DNA from 3 places in the Ensifer sp. GW823-FHT05D09 genome. Region 3 is predicted to be linked to each of the others. Evidence: predicted binding sites of a transcription regulator. Region 3 holds the regulator's gene; each other region holds the start of a gene.

Region 1 (6,614 bases), on a different contig from region 3:
CAACACGTTGCAGCGCGCCTGTGTGCGCCTGCCGGGCGCGGCGCCTCTCCAATCGCAGCAGGAGGTCAACCGCTTTTCGCGCTCTCCGCCGTCGGATTGCATTCGCTTGATCTCGACACGACGGCGTAAGCAGGGTCGTTGTCCGCAAGCGGCAATCGGGACAAGCCCGTAGTTAAGTCAAGCCAAACCGATCATCTCGCAAGAAATGCAAGGCGCTTGGTTGTGATTCCACACGCAAGACTCTAAAGGTGCCGAAGACGCAAACTTCTGCTCCCGAAGGCTCCTTGAAACAGGATCGCGCTCATGAAGCTGGTGACCGGCAACTCCAACCGCGCCCTTGCCGAAGCTGTTGCCAACCACTTGGATCTTCCCCTGACAGATTGCACGGTCAAGCGCTTCGCCGACCAAGAAGTCCACGTTCAGCTTCATGAGAATGTGCGCGGTGAGGACGTCTATATTCTCCAGTCGACAAGCACCCCGGCCGACGGCCATCTCATGGAGCTGCTGATCCTGGCCGATACGCTGCGACGCTCGTCAGTTCGCCGGATCACCGCCGTAATCCCGTACTTCGGCTATGCCCGTCAGGATCGCCGCGCCGTTGGCCGCACGCCGATCTCGGCGAAGTTGGTAGCCAACATGATCGCGGGCACAGGTGTCCATCGCGTCATAACAGTCGATCTCCATACGGACCAGATTCAGGGCTTTTTCGATATTCCGACTGATAATCTTTATTCAGCGCCCGTGATGACCCGCGACATTCAGGAGCACTACGACGCCAAGAATTTAATGGTCGTTTCGCCCGACGTCGGCGGCGTGGCGCGCGCTCGCGCCATCGCCAAGCGCATCGGCACCGATCTCGCGATCGTCGACAAACGGCGACCCCGCGTAGGAGTATCGGAAGTCATGAACATCATCGGCGATGTCTCAGGCAAAAGCTGCCTTCTGATCGACGACATCGTCGATAGTGGCGGGACATTGATCAACGCGGCGGAAGCGTTGTTGAAATCCGGTGCCAAGGAGGTTTCGGCCTACATAACCCATGGCGTTCTTTCCGAGGGCGCCTGCGAACGCATTGGTACCAGCAGCCTCAAGGAACTGGTGGTGACCGATTCCATTCGCGAAACCGAAGCTCAACGTCAGACCCCCAATATAAGACGCATCACTATCGCACCTTTGTTAGGCGAGGCCCTGGCCCGGACGGCGAGAGAACAAAGCGTTTCAAGCCTTTTCAGCTAGAGCGCTTCATCTTTAAACGGAAGCATTCTGCCGGAGGGAATTTCGGCCAGAACCAAGTCGGCTGGCGAAGAGCGCAGCAGAAGCTGCGGTCGAGACGGACGCCGCCGGTAATGGCCGAAATTCATCCGGCCCTTCGGGTTGGCTGAAAACGGCCGTCCACTGTGTCGGATGGCTTGACCGATGGGTCCGCATCGCTCTGCGCCATCCTTCGTGTGGAACGGCCGTTTTGAGCCAACAGAATCGCTTCCGTTTAAAGATGAAACGCTCTAAGTCGACGCGTGGCGCGACACCCACCGTCATGCCTCCCTTGAGCATCCCGCTTTCAATCGGAATCTCTGAAGGCGCATATATGCTCTCGAATCAGAGTGCTGGCGCAGCCTTGGTGCGTTCTTCTGGACGCACGGCGCCCCAACGTCGCAGACGGTTGCCGCCTACCCATGCTGCAGAAGATGGGTGCGTCGCGCGAGGCCGGGCTCACGCGACGCACAGGATTGTCAGCGCGTCAGGCGCTTGTAGGTGACGCGCTTCGGGTTGACCGAATCCGGGCCGAGGCGGCGGATCTTGTCCTTCTCGTAGTCTTCGAAGTTGCCTTCGAACCATTCGACCTGGCTGTCGCCCTCGAAGGCGAGGATATGGGTCGCCAGGCGGTCGAGGAACATGCGGTCGTGGCTGATGATAACAGCGCAACCGGCAAAGTTTTCGAGCGCGATCTCAAGTGCCGCCAGCGTCTCGGTGTCGAGGTCGTTGGTCGGTTCGTCGAGCAGCAGCACGTTGCCGCCATTCTTCAGCATCTTGGCGAGGTGAACGCGGTTGCGCTGACCACCCGAGAGATTGCCGACCTTCTGCTGCTGGTCGCCGCCCTTGAAGTTGAATGTCGAGCAATAGGCGCGCGAGTTCATTTCGTATTTGCCGAGCTTGATGACTTCGGCGCCGCCGGAAATTTCTTCCCAGACGGTCTTGTTGCCGTCGAGCGCGTCGCGGCTCTGGTCGACATAGCCCAGATGCACCGTGTCGCCGATACGGATCGAGCCGCTGTCTGGCTGTTCCTGACCGGTGATCATGCGGAACAGCGTCGTCTTACCGGCGCCGTTCGGACCGATGATGCCGACGATGCCGCCCGGCGGCAACTTCAGCGATAGACCGTCGATCAGGAGGCGGTCGCCATAGCCCTTGGTGACGCCGTCCATTTCGATGACCACCTGACCGAGACGCTCGCCGACCGGGATGATGATCTGCGCATCACCAGGACGCTGGTTTTCCGCCGCGTTGACCAGTTCGTCATAGGAGCGGATACGCGCCTTCGACTTGGCCTGGCGGGCCTTCGGGCTGGAGGCGATCCATTCCTGTTCGCGGGCGATCGCCTTCTGGCGGGACGCTTCTTCGCGGCCTTCCTGCTGCATGCGTTTGGCCTTGGCGATCAGGTAGGCCGAATAGTTGCCTTCGTAGGGAATGCTGCGGCCGCGGTCGAGCTCGAGAATCCAGCCGGTGACGTTGTCGAGGAAGTAACGGTCGTGGGTGATCATCAGCACGGCGCCGGGATATTCGCGCAGGTGCTTTTCGAGCCAGGCGATCGTCTCGGCGTCGAGGTGGTTGGTCGGTTCGTCGAGCAGCAGCAGGTCGGGCTGCGACAGAAGCAGCTTGCAGAGTGCGATACGGCGCTTTTCACCGCCCGAAAGGCTGGTGACATCGGCATCACCAGGCGGGCAGCGCAGCGCTTCCATCGCCATTTCGACCTGGCTTTCCAGATCCCAGAGGTTCTGGCTGTCGATGATGTCCTGAAGCTTTGCGCCCTCTTCCGCCGTCTCGTCGGAATAGTTCATCATCAGCTCGTTGTAGCGCTCGACGATCGCGGTCTTGGCGGCGACGCCTTCCATGGCGTTTTCGAGCACGGTCTTGGTCGGGTCGAGCTGCGGCTCCTGCGGCAGGTAGCCGATGGTCGCGCCTTCGGCGATCCAGGCCTCGCCGGTGTATTCCTTGTCGAGGCCGGCCATGATGCGCAGCACGGTCGACTTACCGGCGCCGTTCGGGCCGAGGATACCGATCTTCGCGTCCGGGTAGAACGACAGATGAACGTTCTCCAGGACCTTCTTAGCGCCGTAGGACTTATTGAGCCCGGCCATATGATAGATGAACTGACGTGCCATAAAGGAAAGCTCCGCATGGAAGGAAATTTGCCCGCTATGTAGGCGAATTAGTGCAAAGGGGCAATCGCCAAAGGCGCTTGCCCCTGCCTATCCCATGCCAGTGAGGCTTGTCAGCCGCTATCCTCGGCCAGCCGCGTCGGCAAAGCCCTTGGCGCATTTGAACTCCGTCGGCCCCGCCGCCTGGATCAGCGGCGTGAGGCCGGATTTGCCCGAGATGTCTCCAGTCAGCCCGATCGTCAGGCCGGTGATGACGCTGCGCCCCGCGACGGTCTGGCAGCGCATACGCACCCGATCGCCGGCACCTTGGCCAAAGCTCTGGTCGAACGCCTGCTTGATCGCCGTCTCGTCGAGCTCTGAGCCGATGCGTCCTCTGAAGAGCGCGCCCACGGCCGACCGGTTGAGCTCCTCGAGCATGCGAAGCTGCGCGGCAAAATAGTCGTCGACCGTACCCCCCTGGCAGGTTCCGCTGCGCAACCATTGATGACGGTCGAGCCCGGATTGGACACCGGGCATCGCGATCAGCAGCCGCGCAGCGGTATCATCAGCCATGGCAAGCTTCGGCAGATCGAGCCAATCACCCTTGCGGTCTTGGCTGCGCATCTCGGCCGCCACGCCGCAATAGCTCTTGCGCAACGGCCAAAGCCCATGCAGCGACAGGTTGGTGGCATCGAACCGTTCCGCCGTCTGGCTGGCGCATTCCTTGCGCTCAGGCCGCGTCTCGCAGAAGCCCGGCTGCCAGCTGACGGCGAGCACGTAGTCCGTTCGGGACGAGCCACTATCCGCTCCAGCGTTGACCTTCTCCTGCGCCAAGGCAAAGGACGACGGGGCAAGCAGCATCGCCATCGCCATCGCAACAATTGTCATTGGACTTGATATCGCTTTACTCCAACATGCCATGACACTCTCCCGATAAAACAAAACGGGAACAAATATCGCTCAAAACGGGAAAATTGCAACTGGTAATTACAGGTCCGGGAAATCGCTTGTGACCTCATGCGTAGAGATCACCAAGCAGCGATTGCCTTTCCCATGCAAATCGATTTGATATCGGCAAAGCTGACGATTGGTCCGGGAGAAGGCATGTTCGGGCAGGTGAGGACGCATCAAAGCCCGACAGGCGCTACCTTGAGCTGGCGCCACTTTCCGGCAACGATCGACGCGCGCGGCATTGTTCTTGTCAGCCACGGGCTTGCCGAACATTCCGGCCGCTACGCCCGTTTCGCGGAAGTGATGGCCGCCCACGGCTTCCACGTCTACGCCCATGACCATCGCGGCCACGGTGCGACCCGCGCGCCGGATGCGCCGCTTGCGATGTTCTCGAACCGGGATGGCCTCGACAAGGTGTTTGCCGACATCAAGGCGATGCGCGCCCTTGCGACTGCCGCCCATCCGGGCCTGCCGGTCATTCTCTTCGGCCATTCCATGGGCGGGCTGATTGCGCTCAACGCTGCCGAGACCGATCCTGATCTCTATGACGCGCTTGCTGTCTGGAACTCGAATTTCCGTCCGGGCATTGCCGGGCGCGGCGGCCAATTGATCCTGAAGATCGAAAAGGCGCTCAAGGGCTCGGATGTGCCGAGCCCGCTACTCTCCAAGCTCACCTTCGGCGCCTGGGGTCAGGCGATCAAGGATCGCAAGACCGATTCCGACTGGCTGTCGCGCGACGAGGCGGAAGTGGCGAAATATATCGCCGACCCGCTTTGCGGCTTCGACGCGACAGTATCGCTGTGGCTGGACCTGATGCGGCTCGCCTTTGCCGGCGCGCGCGCAGACCGGCTGGCGCGCCTGCCGGCCAACCTGCCCGTCCATCTCGTCGGCGGCAGCGCCGACCCCTCGACCGAAAATGGCGGCGCCATTCGCTGGCTCGGCAGCCAAATGAAGGCGCGCGGCATGACGAATGTGTCGGTGACCATTCACGAGGGCATGCGCCACGAGACGCTCAACGAGATCGGCCGCGAGAAGGCGACCGCGGATTTTGCGGCCTGGTGCCAATCCGCCGTCGACAGGTCCGCCGCCAAGGCTGCGGCCGACAAGGTCGCCGTCGGCAAGAGGTCCTGACCCGAAATCACCATGGCAGACATGTCCCTCCCCAAGACCGCCAATGCCAACGACCGCATCTCCTTCGGCCTGACGCTGATGGTGCTTTCGGTGCTCCTGTCGCCGCTGATCGACATTTTCGCCAAGCTCGCGATCGCAACCGTGCCGTCGGCGCAGATCACCGCCGTGCGCTTCATCCTGCAGGTCGTTTTCATCCTGCCGATCGTCGTGGTGCGCGGCAGCCTGTTCGACCTTACCTGGCGCAAGACCGGGCTGCATGCGCTGCGCGGCGGCCTGCTTGTCGTCACCATGCTCTCCTTCATCACCACGCTGAAGGTGATGGAGGTGGCCGATGCCATCGCCATCTTCTTCGTCGAGCCGATCATCCTCACCATCCTCGGCAGCATCTTCCTGAAGGAAACCATCGGCTGGCGGCGCTACACCGCCTGCGCCGTCGGTTTCCTCGGCGCGCTGCTCGTCATCCAGCCGAGCATGCAGGAAGTGGGGCTGATCGCGCTGCTGCCGATCGTCGCCGCCTTCGGCCTTGCCGTGTTCCTGCTGGTGACGCGCATGGTGGCGCAGAACGAAGACCCGTGGTCGATGCAGTTCCATGCCGGCATCTGGGGCGGACTTTTCTGCCTCGTTCTGCTGTGGCTGGGCGAAGGCACCGGATCCGCTGTTCTCGATCCGGTGTGGCCCGAGGGCAATGCCTGGTACTACCTGCTCGGCGTCGGCGTCACCGCCACCATTTCGGGCGTGCTCGGCGTCTATGCCTATCGCTCGGCCCCTGCTTCCGTGCTGGCGCCGCTGCAATATCTTGAAATCGTCTCGGCGACGATCTTCGGTTGGCTCGTCTTCGGCGACCTGCCCGACGCGCTGAAATGGCTGGGCATTTCCATCATCATCGGCTCCGGTCTCTACATCATCTGGCGGGAGCGCCGGATCGACAAGACTGCGAGCATCGCTCCGGTTTCGCCGGCAATCTGAAATAAGCAATCTGAAAACAAAAGAATGACTATCGGGAGGAAAACATGAAAACTGGAGGTCAGCTCGTCGTCGACGCACTCGTCGCCAACGGCGTCAAGCGTATCGCCTGCGTACCCGGCGAAAGCTATCTGGCGGTGCTGGATGCGCTCTATGACACCGACATCGATGTCGTCGTCTGCCGCCAGGAGGGAGGCGCTGCGATGATGGCCG
Region 2 (6,614 bases), on a different contig from region 3:
ATGGACCGAGCGGAAGGTGGTGAAGTCGTGATGGCCGACAAGCCGCTGCGCGCCCTCATGCATCGCCTCGTGATCGAGCGGCTTCGTCACCCACCAGGCGCGTTTTGCCTCCAGCGCCAGCCGCGACGGCCGGCAGATGATGCGGTAGAGGTAGTGGCGGCGCAGCGCCGAAAACCGCGCGTCGAAGGCGTCCGTCACCTCCTGGGCATCGAGGATCGAGACACCCTCGCCGGCCATGCCGAGATGGGCGTTCAGCGCATTGCGCAGCGTGTGCGGTTTCCACTGGCGCGTCAGGTCCGCATGCGCCACCTGGCCAACGGCATGCACGCCGGAATCGGTGCGCCCGGCACCGCGGATCGAGACGGTTTCACCGGTCAGGGACAGGATCGCCTTTTCGATCGCGCCCTGGACGGAGGCGCCGTTATCCTGCCGCTGCCAGCCGACATAATCAGAGCCGTCATACTCGACGGTCAGCCGAAAACGCGGCATCAGCCGACCCTCGTGCCGGCGACGACGGGTGTGCCGCGCAGGAAGTCGGCGAGATCAAGCGCCTTGCCGCCGGCCCGCTGCAGCCGCGTCGGCCGCACGGCCCCTTCGCCGCAGGCAATGGTCAGGCTGTCGTCGATAACGGTGCCGGCGGGCCCTTCGCCCGCCACACGCTCGGAATTCAGAACCTTGACGCGCTCCGGCTTGCCGGCGATCCCCAGCTCGAACCAGGCGCCCGGAAAGGGCGACAGACCGCGAATGTGGTCGTGCACTTGGCGTGCGCTCTTGCTGAAATCGATGCGGGTCTCGGCCTTGCTGATCTTTTGGGCGTAGACAACACCTTCTTCCGCCTGCTCGGTCAGCGGCAGATCGTCGGCCTCAAGCTTGCCGATCGCCTCCTTCATCAAGGTGGCGCCGACCTGCATCAGCTTGTCGTGCAACTCGCCCGCGGTCATCGCCTCACCGATCTGCACGGCCTTGGTGAGCGCGACCGGACCGGTATCGAGCCCCTTGTCCATCTTCATCACCATCATGCCGGTCTCATGGTCTCCGGCCATGATGGCGCGCTGGATCGGAGCCGCACCGCGCCAGCGCGGAAGCAGGGAGGCGTGGCCATTGTAGCAGCCGAGCCGCGTTCCGGTCAGGATCGCTTCGGGCAGGAGCAGGCCATAGGCAACGACGACGGCGACATCCGCATCGAACTCGCGGAAGGTCTGGCGGTCGGCCTCGTCCTTGAAATTGACAGGCGTCAGTACGGGAATGCCGAGCAGTTCGGCTGCCTGGTGTACGGGCGACTTCTGCAGATCGAGCCCGCGGCGGCCGCCGGGCCTGGGAGGCTGGGTATAGACGGCGACGATCTCGTGACCGGCGCCGGCAAGTGCTGCTAGCGTCGGCACGGAAAATTCCGGCGTTCCCATGAAGATGATGCGAAGCGACAAGGCGCGTACTCCGACCGTTTGAAATCAGGTCCCTTCAAACGGGTTTACGCGCCTCAAATCAAGCCCTTCAATGACAAAGCGCTGCTGCAGCGCTTTGCTCGAGGATCAGATCGCCTTGGCGCCGCGGGTCTTTGCGGCCTTGGTGAACCGGCGGATCACCATGTCGCGCTTGAGCTTGGAGATGTGGTCGATGAACAGCACGCCGTTCAGATGATCGATCTCGTGCTGCAGGCAGGTCGCAAGCAGGCCATCGGCCTTGACGATCTGTTCCTTGCCGTCACGATCAAGATGCTTGACGGTCACCTCGGCCGGACGCTCGACTTCTGCGTAGTAGTCCGGAATGGAGAGGCAGCCTTCCTCATAGACCGAATACTCGTCGGACGAAGCGACAATCTCGGGGTTGATGAAGACGTGCGGGGTCTTCTCGTCGCCTTCCTTGGAGACGTCGAGCACCAGCATGCGCTTTGCCACGCCGATCTGGATGGCAGCAAGGCCGATGCCGGGGGCGTCATACATGGTCTCGAGCATGTCGTCGGCCAGGCGACGGATGTCGGCGTCGATGGTTTCGATCGGGGTCGAGACCTGACGCAGGACAGGATCGGGGAGGATGATGAGTGGCTTGATCGTCATATCGCTCCCATAACCGATCTTTCCTTGCCGGTGCAAGAAAATTGGCGCGCACTCTTGAGTGCTCAGTGCGAATGCCCGGATCTCGTTAACCGCTCGGCGCAAATGTTCTTGTTTTGATCTGGTCTTCAAAAGAGAATCTGTTAGGCTCGCCGCATGGAACCTGCGCCCATTTCTTTCGATCAGCCCGTCTTTCTCGTCGGCACCGTGCCGGTCACCGTCGTTCACTTCGGCATGCTTTTGGCCGTGCTGGCCGTCGGCTTCGTGCTGATGTCCGTTTCGCGGCGGCGTCGGGCAGGTGACGACGAGCGTCACGAACAGATGGCCATGCTTCTGGCGGCACAAGCGGAAATGCAGGGTCGCATTGCCGCCATGGCCGACGTTTTCGGCACCCGCCAGGCGGAACTAAACCAGACGCTGAGCCAGCGCATCGACGGCATGACCCACAGGATCGGCACCTCGATCAGCGAGCAGACCAAGGCAACGCACGAAAACCTGCGGCGATTGCAGGAGCGGCTTGCCGTCATCGACACCGCCCAGAACAACATCCAGTCGCTGGCGAAGGACATGGCCGGGCTGCAGGCGATCCTTACGAACAAGCAGACGCGCGGCGCCTTCGGCCAGTCACGCATGGAAACGATCGTCGCCGACGGCCTGCCGATGGGGGCCTTTGCCTTCCAGACGACGCTTTCCAACGGTGCCCGCCCGGATTGCACCATCCGCATGCCCAACGACCAGCCGCCGCTGGTGATCGACGCGAAATTTCCGCTCGAAGCCTGGAACGGCATGCGCGACGCGGCCACCCCGGAGCGGCGCCAGCAGATGGTGCAGCTCTTCCGCCGCGACATGGAGGTGCATGTCCGCGATATCGCCAGCAAATACCTGATCCCCGGTGAGACGCAGGAGACGGCTTTCCTCTTCGTTCCCTCCGAATCGATCTTCGCCGAGATCCACGAGCACTTCGAAGCGATCGTCCAGAAAGCGCACCGGCAGCGCATCGTCATCGTCTCGCCATCGCTGCTGCTGTTGTCGATCCAGGTTATCCAGTCGATCCTGCGGGACGCCCGCATGCGCGAGCAGGCGCATCTCATCCAGGGCGAGGTCGCGCGACTGATGGAGGACCTGACGCGCCTCGATGAACGGGTTCGCAAATTGCAGGGCCACTTTGCCATGAGCCAGAAGGATGTCGAGGAGATCCTGATCTCTTCGGGCAAGCTTGCGCGCCGCGGTGCCAAGATCGAGGCGCTGGAGCTTCAGGCCGATGGCGCCGGTCGGCCGGACGACGAACCACGTCATGCGGTCGACAATCGCGTCGGGCAATTGCGCCTCAGGGTGGTTGACGAGGACTGACGGTCTCGGGCACTCTCCGGCCAAAATCAGCAAATCGACGGGACATCTTCACATGATCACTGTTTTTGGGTCTATCAACATGGACCTGATCGCCACGACCGCGCGCCTGCCGAAGCCGGGTGAAACCGTTGCCGGCTCGGGCTTTTCGACAGCGGCCGGCGGCAAGGGCGCTAACCAGGCGCTGGCCGCCCGCCGCGCCGGCGCCATCGTCCACATGGCCGGCGCCGTCGGCTCGGACAGCTTTGCCGATGGCGCGCTCGAACTGCTGAAGGAAGCTGGCGCCGACCTGTCGTTGACCAAAACGGTGGACGAGCCGACAGGCACGGCCCACATTCTCGTCGGCGGTGACGGCGAGAATGTCATCGTCGTCGTCGCCAGCGCCAACGCGACCGTCAACGAAGCCGATGCCGTTGCCGCCGTCGACGGCATGCACGCTGGCGACACCTTGATGCTGCAGCTGGAAATCCCGGCCGCATCGGTGGAAAAGGCGCTCGCCGAGGCACGACGCAAAGGCATTCGCTCGGTCATCAACATCGCGCCCCTAACCCCGGAAGCGGCCCGCCTCGGTCGACTGGCCGATATCGTCATCGCCAACGAAACGGAGTTCGAACTTCTGGCCGGCAAGACCGGCATCGGAAGCACTGAACGGGAAGAGGCGATGAAGACGCTGCACGCCGAAACCGGTCACACCGTTATTGTCACGCTGGGTGCCGAAGGCGTCGTCGCCGTGCACGAGGGCGAGGTCCATCGCGCCCGTGGCCTGAAGATCGATCCGGTCGACACCGTCGGCGCCGGCGACACGTTCTGCGGTTATCTCGCCGCAAGCCTCGACGAGAAGCTCGCCTTTCCCGACGCGCTCCGTCGTGCCGCCGTTGCCGGATCGCTCGCCTGCCTCAAGCGTGGCGCCCAGCCCTCGATCCCGCTTGCCTCCGAGGTGGAACCGCGCATCTGAGGACGCCACTTCCATCTTGACGTGCGGCGCGATCACTCGCCGACCGCACGTCAAGCGTCCGTTTCCCCAAAGCATGGCGCAAAAGTGTGCCGCGGTTTTGCGATAACGACAGGCGCAGAAACAAGAACATAAAGCGCGCCAAGCGTATCTGAAAGATCGCGACGCGCTTTAGTGGACCCGGTCAAGAATGGTTGCGCAGTCTTGGCCGACTTGAATTACCACGCGTCGTGAGGAAACTGTTTCGCACGACGCATGCACACTGTCTCTATCGAGCGGAGCGCCCGTGCATAATGCGCGATCCGCAGCACCAGAAGCGCTTGAAACCACCGCATTATCGGCCTTTGCGCAATCCGGACAGCCTATGTCGCGGAGGCGAAACTCTGGACGCAGATTCTCCATGAGCGGGGCATGAATTAGCCATCGCGTTGGCCCTATCTTAAGATTTGCTCGTCTATTCAAGACCCTGAGAAAGCCATTTCCCCTGGGGAATGGGCAGCCTCCAATATGCCGGTCGGCATCTGGCGCTCCATGATGGAGTTTCACCCACATTGTGAAATGCGTTCGCCGCAGGTTTGCGCCTGCGGACCTCCCAGCACGTGAGGATTTCATGTTCAAGTTCCAAGCCAAATCGCTGGCGACCAAGCTGATCGCGGTGACAGGCGGCACGATCGCGCTCGTGTTGCTCGCCTCGAACTTCGTTCTCATCTCCCAGACACAGGACCGCGTCGAAACGCTGGTGCTCGATCAGGCAAGCGGCGAGGCAAAAGCCATTGCCTCTGATATCGCCGGCGGCATCGGCGAGCTTGCAAGCGCGTCGCGTTCGATGGCCGGCATTCTTGGCCGCGCCCATGCGGAAAAATCGATGGAACGCGCCGGTGTGATCAACATCCTCAGGGCCAATGTCGAGCAGAACCCCTTTGCCTTCGGCAGCTGGTTTGCCGAAGAGCCCAAGGCCTTCGACGGCCGCAAGGAGGAAATCGCCGACAACAAGGAGCTGGGCGCCAACAAGGAAGGCATCTTCGCTCCCTATTGGTCGAAAAATCGCAACAACGAGATCCAGTTCTCGACCTTCGGCGCGGACTACAATGCGGAATGGTACAGCCTTGCGGCAAAGAGCGGCAAGGGCGCGATCACGCCGCCCTACACCGCGCAGGACACTGACGTGCCCACCGCGATGAGCTCGATCGCTTACCCCGTCATGTCCAACGGCAAGCTGATCGGCGTCTCCGGCGTCGACATTTCGCTTGCATCGCTGGCCGACGGCCTTTCCAAGCTGAAGCCGTTTGATACCGGCCGCGTCTACCTGCTTTCTGAATCCGGCAAGTGGCTGGTGGCCCCGATTCCGGACCTGCTGCTCAAGGAATATGACGGCGAAGGCAACGAGATCGTCAAGAAGGCGCTGGCCTCCGGCGCGTCGGGCGTCATCAAGAACCTGTCCTATGACGGCAACGAACCGTTCGATCGCGTCGTCTATCCCTTTGCCCTATCCGGCGTGAACACCAGCTGGATCGTGCTCGTCGACGTACCGCGCAGCGCGATCAACGCTCCGGTCCGCGACCAGACCTACATGATGATCATCGGCGGCCTCGTCGTCCTCGCCGCTGTGCTTTTCGGCCTTTACTTCGCTGTCCGTGGCTTCGTTCAGAAGCCGCTTGCAGTCCTCGTCAAGGATGTCCGCAACCTCAGCAACGGCGACTACGGCAATTCGATCACCGGCCAGGACCGCTCCGACGAGACCGGTCAGGTCGCAAAGGCGCTCGAAGGCTTCCGCCACCAGCTGGCCGATACCAAGCGTCTTGAGGGCGAAGCCCGCCACGAACGTGAGCAGGCCGAGCATGAGCGCAGCCGTTCCGAGACGGAGCGAGCCTCGTCCAGCGCCCTTCAGCGCGACATCGTCGCCCGCCTCGGCAAGGGTCTGTCCCACCTCTCCTCCGGCGATCTCGCCTTCCGCATCACCGACGAATTCCCCGGTGAATATGCCCAGCTGAAGCGCGACTTCAACGCGACGATGGATAGCCTCGAAGAGACGATCCGCACCGTCAACCACTCGGTCGTCAACATCGGCAACGGCACCAGCGAGATCAGCAGTGCCGCCAACGACCTGTCGCACCGCACCGAACAGCAGGCGGCAAGCCTCGAAGAGACGGCAGCAGCCCTCGACGAGCTGACCTCGCAGGTCAACGCCAGCGCCGAAAACGCCAAGGTCGCCGCAAAGTCGGTGGACGTCGCCAGCAGCGATGCCGGGCAGTCCGGCGAAGTCG
Region 3 (6,614 bases):
AGCGTACCGTGGGTTCGAATCCCACCTCCTCCGCCATCCACTGTCTCATTTCTTGCCATTCGACGTCGAGCTCGATCGAAACCGCGAATGTTCGAGCGGTTTCCGATTGCCCCTTTGGCGCGCACGTGCTGCCGTCGCGCTGGTATTCAGGCACGCATTTGGAAGGCGGGCGCCAGGTCCGCTTGCCATCCCGAAGGAATTGGGTGAAAGTCTGATTCCGGCCCTTCGAGGCCTGGGCAATCTCCCACAACTGGAGAAAACCATGCCTCTTAAATATCTGACGACAGCCGCTTTTTTTGCTGTTCTGACGCTGTCGGGCTGCGCAAGCACTGGCGACGCCAACACGACCTACGCCCAATGGCAAGGGCCTTCGCCGGAACCAGATCCATCGGCAGCCAGCCCCGGCGGCTTCCGCCTCAGCTACTGAGGCGCGTTCTTTTTTTGTCACGGAGAGCGACAGCTCGTCCGTGCGACCGCCAATTCTTGGGCCAAGGTGCGAAAGCGTCGCGCTGGGACTATCAAACACGATCCGGCAGCACAGCAATCTCGATAGGACGAGGGTTGTGAATCCTCTGGCCGTTTGATGCGGCTTGCTTCAAATCTGGCCGGAACGCGGCTTTCGACCGGATCGGGATACATTCGGCGAATTCGCCGTGAAACAGCTTATGGCAACCGAAAACGTTGACTCCCGCTTCATTAGGGCGCCTTCATATGTAGTCATCCAACAGTTGAGGAACTGAGCGATGCCCACCTTCATCATAGAGCGCGAAGTACCCGGAGCCGACAAGCTTAGTCAGGACGACCTCTGCGCGCTGTCGGCGAAATCCAACGCAGTCGTTGCAGATCTCGGCGTCCCCTACACATGGATCACCAGCTATGTCGCCGGCGACAAGATCTACTGCGTCCACGAGGCGCCAAGCGCCGACGTTATTCGCGAACATGCCGAACGAGGCGGATTTCCGGCCAACAAGATCACCGAGGTCGCCGCCGTGATTGGGCCCACGACAGCCTCTCAGGGGCGCGGCAAATAACAGAGTCGGTGTTATAATCACGCCAGCGGAGCATTGACTTCATTTCAGGCCATGGCGCCCGCCCGAACCAATGCACACCGAGCGCCGTCATTGACTTCCGGCCGTATCAATGCACGCTAGTCCGCCGGTCATTCGGCGCCCACATGGGCTCCCCGGCACGCCTTTCCAAGGAGACGAACATGGCAAAAGGTCAAGTGCGAAGCAACCGCGAGGTTAGAAAGCCCAAGAAGGACAAGACCGTCAAGGCCGCCGTTACGCCAGAAGGCTCCCAGGTGAAGCTTGCAGGCAGCAGCTTCTCTTTGGGCAAGAAAGACAAAAAGTAAGGCAGCCGCTCCAACCTCGAAAATCAAATACGCCTTTAGGTTTTATCAGTGGCCAGTCGGACCGGATGTGCACGTCTCCGCACATCAAGGGCGACTGGTCCCGCGACAAGAAACCAGCAATGATGCCGGCTCCGCAGCACACCCGACCGGCGCGTGAACCTTCCCGCAGACACAGGAAACACTGCCGGCGGCGCTTGCCAGTCGTCTCCCGTCGCGACCCCCAAGGCCGATCTGCCGCCAGCCATGCCGCTCGGGGCCGATGCCGGAGAAGCAACAAACGCCCCGAAACACTCGCTCTTCCAAACAATCTTCGTGTCTTCGCTGCCACAGCTTGAAGAGCGATCGTCGCCTTTCGCAAAGAACTGTTGAACACGGCATGGGTACGCGGCCTGCTTGCTGGACTCCGGAACGAAAGCACGGTTCACATCGTTAACCAATCTATCGGCACCACTTCTGACCTAGCGGACGTCCATCGTGCTTGCAGCCTTGCTTATCGCCTCGATTATCGCATCGCCCCACATCGCCCTTAGCGCGGCCACGGTCGACGACCTGCAAACGGACTTCGAATCGGCCATCCCCTGCCAGCAGATCGACGGTCGGAATGTCTGGAAAGGCTCGATCGCCTATTATATCCAGTCATTCGTCTACCAAGGCGACACGCCGGTGGCGACCGACGCGGCAGATGCCGTGCTGCCGGAGGACAACTCTGCCGAGACCGTGAAGGAGTTCGAGGACGCCTGTTCGGCAACGCAGCCGGCTTGAAACGCCCTCTCCTCGACATGCCCGCTGTCCCAACCGCTTATCTCGGCGCTACTTCCATTCTTTACCATCGCTCGTGGCACACCCTCGTGGTGGCAATCCTTTGCCAAAGGTGAACTTTAACCGGTCACAACCCCACTGGCGGACCGGCCCCGGCATCATCGCATTCAATGCGATGCCGACTTCATCGAACGGGCTCTGCCTGTTGTCGACATATTGATACCAGCGAAACCCGAGGACGGCGGTCGCTGCGATAACGATCGTCGACAGGATCCGAATCAGCGTTTTCATTGCATCCTCATTCGGTAAAAAGCGCGAGGCATGGCAGCTCCGCATGGCATACCCAGCATCGAGGCAGCGGATAGGCGCACGATTGATACAACATTCACGGAATTTTAGGCACTTGCGGAACACATATGGAACAGATAGTGTCTGTTCTTGATTTGTTTCACGCCTCTGGAGCGACTTGCCATGCTGACCCGCAAGCAACAGGAATTGCTTCTTTTCATCCACGAACGCATGAAGGAGTCCGGTGTTCCGCCGTCCTTCGACGAGATGAAGGATGCACTCGACCTGGCATCGAAGTCGGGCATTCACCGGCTGATTACGGCGCTCGAGGAACGCGGTTTCATTCGACGCCTTCCCAACCGCGCCCGGGCGCTTGAGGTCATCAAGCTGCCGGAAGCTTACGCGGGAAGCGCTCAGCCGCGTCGCGGGTTTTCACCAAGCGTCATCGAGGGAAGTCTCGGCAAACCTCCCGCCCCTGCCCCGGTTACCGCAAAAGCGCCGCCGGTGGCAGACAACAGCTCCGTCTCGGTTCCGGTCATGGGCCGCATTGCCGCCGGCGTACCGATCTCGGCAATACAGAACAACACGCACGATATTACCGTGCCGCTCGATATGATCGGCAGCGGCGAGCACTACGCCCTTGAAGTGAAGGGTGATTCGATGATCGAGGCCGGCATCTTCGACGGCGACACGGTGATCATCCGCAATGCCACGACGGCAAACCCCGGCGACATCATCGTCGCACTTGTCGATGACGAGGAAGCGACGTTGAAGCGCTTCCGGCGCAAAGGCGCATCGATTGCACTCGAGGCGGCCAATCCGGCCTACGAGACGCGCATCTTCGGCCCGGACCGCGTCAAGATACAGGGCAAGCTCGTTGGCTTGATCCGTCGCTATCACTAAGCCAGATGATGATGGCTGTCTTTCTGCTGGACAGGCCTTCTTGTGCTTGAACGTCTCGCCACCCAAGAGGTAGCGAGACGTAAGTGGTCAGGTTGAGCGTTTTACGCGCTCGATAATTTTCATTCGTGAATGGAGTACTCGCCCAACTCACAGAGGTCCTGCATGTCTTCGGTCGTGTCGAGACCGGAGCCTTCCTCGAATTCGAAGCGCATGTCGTATTTGCAGACATCGCGTCCGTCGGCGATGGTAATTTCCATGCTCTCGCCCGGATTAAGCACCTGCCGCCCGAAGACATCGTCTTCCCACTGATCGACGCCAACCGGCGAGGTATAGAAGTTCGTCAGAACGGCTTTCGTCTTGTTCTTCAGCTGAAAGACGAGATCCTCGGCGCTTGCGGTGGCCGTCGTTGCGGCAAATATGGCAAGAGCAGTCAGGGCGATCTTACATTTCATTTTATGTCATTTCCTCCATTGTCGGTTTTGTTTGACGCTACCTATACGGGTCGCATCGCTGGAATATTCATTCCTGATGTCGTCTAGAGACAATAATCTTTGCACTGACAATACGGGCAGAATCACCATTTCGGGGCAGGTCGCCGGCAAGCCAGATCCGCGCATGCCTATTCGCGGCGCAAACGCGTGAAGCGCACGCGCGCACGTCGGATCACCCATGAAGAATAACTGACATCGGCGGAGAATAAGGAACAGGCTGACATCGCCACTGCTGCGCCAGGTGTGCCCCGAATCTTGGCAGCCCGCGAAGCCGGGCATGCCTGCAAAGGCGATAGCCCACAGATGAGTGACGTCGCGGCATGAGGAGCAAATTAGAATGAGTCGGCGGCTCAATCATGCATCGCACTTGCAGCGATTGTCACTCGCCCACCGAGGGCGCGGGTCAGCGCGTCAGGCACAAAGGGTGCTAGGGAAAAGGGATACGCTGCCTACGCACGGAAACCGAATCTGATCTTCGTCAGAGCCATGGATCCCTTGAGCCCAACGCACCCGACGATCGCACCGTTGCCTTTCGACGATGGCAGCCTAGTTACCCATTCGCGTAACCAAGTGAGGAACTGCTGAATGAACCGTAATAGCCTCTATCTCGTCATCGCCGTGCTCGCTGTCGCCGTCATCGGGCTCGGCGTCTATGCTTATCGTGAGGAAACGAAACCTGCCGGTGTCGAGATCAAGATTGGCGAGGGCGGCGTTTCCGTTCAGGAGAATTGAGCAGGCCGCGCATTTTCCCAATGCGGCAACGAGCGGCTGATTTCTGATCGGCGGCAGCGCGTCGCGTTGTCACCACCTCCAGATTACTGGTTGCTCAGGTGGGGCTAGGCTAGCAACGGCTGAAATTTGCTGCACCGGCAATTTGAGACCATAGAGCCCCGCGCCATGATTGCCCAAGCCATGCATTGGGCCCACCCTCAGCGTGGAGTGGGCGCCCGATGCTCAATCAAGCGCTTTCTCTTCGCAGATAGCCTCCACCGCAAGTCGTCGACCGTCGCGCCGATGGGACGGTGGCATGTGGTGTGGAAGCTCGCGGGCTTCACAGACATTGCGACGCGCAACGCGCCTGGCCGAGGTGGCCGACGCGCAGAGCCACCCGGATGGCAAGATCATCCTCAAGAATGCCTCAGCGTACGAATACGCTTGAGCATGCGCAATCCGCCCCATATTGAAGACGTGCAAATGTGCTTCAAAATCAGATGGATGGTTGCATGAATCTCGACGTTCAGGACCTCGACGGAGCCTGCCACTGCGGAACGGTTCGTTTCAATGTAAAACTGAAAAACGGTCTTCATACCGCTCGCCGCTGCACCTGCTCCTATTGTCAGCTGAAGGGTGCGGTTGCCGTCTCCGCCGCCAAGGACGGGATCACGGTTCTTTCCGGAGGCGAGGCTCTCACCAAATACCAGTTCAATACAAAGGCCGCAGAACATTACTTCTGCTCGAAATGCGGGATCTATACGTTCCACAAACCGCGCGCGAACCCGGACTTCTACGGCGTCAACGCCGCATGCCTCCAGGGCGTCAGCCCATTCGATTTCGTAGAACTGCCCGTCAACGACGGCATCAATCACCCACTGGACACCAAGGATTTGAGCGGACCAAGGCTCGCGGGAACACTGAAATTCATTCCGGCGGAATGACTGACGCGTTCAAGGCAGCAGCGGAACCATGCGGCAAGTATGCGCTAGATGATAACGACACCGCGCGGCACCACTGCTGCCGTCCGCCCTGACAGGCGACGGTTGGCGAAGCCGAGAAATCAGTGCCGAGGCTTCGGTACGTTGACATTCTCCCAACGCCCAAGAAAGCGTGGGTTGCGACACACTCCAGCTTATGAGGCCGGCGAGATTGCTCTATGCCGACTTGAAGTATGCGAAATTAACTACTTCCGCGCGTGCACATTGATGCCGTTACTCCGAATGATTAAACCCAGGCGAGCAACGACCTGGAGCAACCGTGATTACTTTAGCGCGCTGGGCCACGCTCATAATCCTTCTCTTAGCCCCCGTATTATGGTGGGCAGAGCCGGGACTTGCCGTGATTCCGCCAATGGGCGCAAACAAGAACGGCTCCACCGCAATCCTAATTCGCGGCTCTGATAGCGGGGTCCATCTGCTCGACAGCCCGCGGGCATACTGCGAGAGGCTCGGAACTCCCGGCTTCTATTGTGAATGTATAGTCGCCGATCGCATGGCCAGTGCGGCGCTTATAGGTTTTCCGTTCAGCCAGTCTCTGCATGAAGCGACACTGACCGAGCCCTACCAAAACGAGACGTAACCACGCCCCCTACTGCATAGACGACGATCATCAAGTGTTGCTGGCTTAAGTGCTTTCGTGGTCAAAGGCCCTGGAGGCCCGGCACGGAAGAGCGTGGCCCGGATCAAATGCGACGGAATCGGTGATCTTCAGTTGGCTGTGGAGGAAGATACAGAAGGGGAAAACGGCAAGGAATCGCCATGCCAATGTGGAAATCCTGGCATCCCGTGACGATGAATTTCGTCGCGAAATCAATTCGTTATGTGGAATTTTGGAGGCCTCGCCCGGAGTGGCTGAATTAAGTAATATCAACTACTTGCGGCCGAAGACTGCCACACTTCCCTAAAATAATATCTTTTGAGAATCAAAGGGCGCTGCCACACCCTGCCACACCTTTCGTGCGCTCACCGCACGCTGTTCTTCTCTCCGCGTGCTGCAGGGCATACGCCAGAACTGCTCCATGACCGCGGATATAATGCGCATCCCCAGAGCAAGGTGCTGCATGAATTCATGAGCCCATCGAATTTGCCTCGGCAGATTAGGATCTC

The links. The regulator LexA, encoded in region 3, represses DNA repair genes until DNA is damaged. The targets are predictions, from matches to a motif close to TGTTCNNNNTGTGTTCNG.
Region 1: the regulator LexA is predicted to act here: its motif matches at 4,291-4,308, upstream of AC1Q80_RS11835 (ribonuclease T2).
Region 2: the regulator LexA is predicted to act here: its motif matches at 2,158-2,175, upstream of AC1Q80_RS01855 (DNA recombination protein RmuC).

The regions. Positions count from the first base shown of each region.
Region 1 covers NZ_JBXAIA010000003.1:306,581-313,194, forward strand. The annotation lists gene AC1Q80_RS11825 (ribose-phosphate pyrophosphokinase) at 304-1,236, shown strand; gene ettA (energy-dependent translational throttle protein EttA) at 1,731-3,380, opposite strand; gene AC1Q80_RS11835 (ribonuclease T2) at 3,498-4,244, opposite strand; gene AC1Q80_RS11840 (alpha/beta fold hydrolase) at 4,461-5,438, shown strand; gene AC1Q80_RS11845 (DMT family transporter) at 5,451-6,404, shown strand; gene AC1Q80_RS11850 (thiamine pyrophosphate-binding protein) at 6,449-6,614, shown strand, end outside.
Region 2 covers NZ_JBXAIA010000001.1:367,325-373,938, reverse strand. The annotation lists gene truA (tRNA pseudouridine(38-40) synthase TruA) at 1-489, opposite strand, end outside; gene fmt (methionyl-tRNA formyltransferase) at 489-1,424, opposite strand; gene def (peptide deformylase) at 1,530-2,054, opposite strand; gene AC1Q80_RS01855 (DNA recombination protein RmuC) at 2,208-3,401, shown strand; gene AC1Q80_RS01850 (ribokinase) at 3,454-4,353, shown strand; gene AC1Q80_RS01845 (methyl-accepting chemotaxis protein) at 4,961-6,614, shown strand, end outside.
Region 3 covers NZ_JBXAIA010000002.1:382,138-388,751, reverse strand. The annotation lists tRNA gene AC1Q80_RS07680 (tRNA-Ser) at 1-36, shown strand, start outside; gene AC1Q80_RS07675 (hypothetical protein) at 263-427, shown strand; gene AC1Q80_RS07670 (DUF4242 domain-containing protein) at 744-1,031, shown strand; gene AC1Q80_RS07665 (hypothetical protein) at 1,211-1,354, shown strand; gene AC1Q80_RS07660 (hypothetical protein) at 1,829-2,116, shown strand; gene AC1Q80_RS07655 (hypothetical protein) at 2,165-2,404, opposite strand; gene lexA (transcriptional repressor LexA) at 2,585-3,304, shown strand; gene AC1Q80_RS07645 (hypothetical protein) at 3,424-3,756, opposite strand; gene AC1Q80_RS07640 (hypothetical protein) at 4,381-4,527, shown strand; gene AC1Q80_RS07635 (GFA family protein) at 5,019-5,450, shown strand; gene AC1Q80_RS07630 (RNA-directed DNA polymerase) at 6,614-6,614, opposite strand, start outside.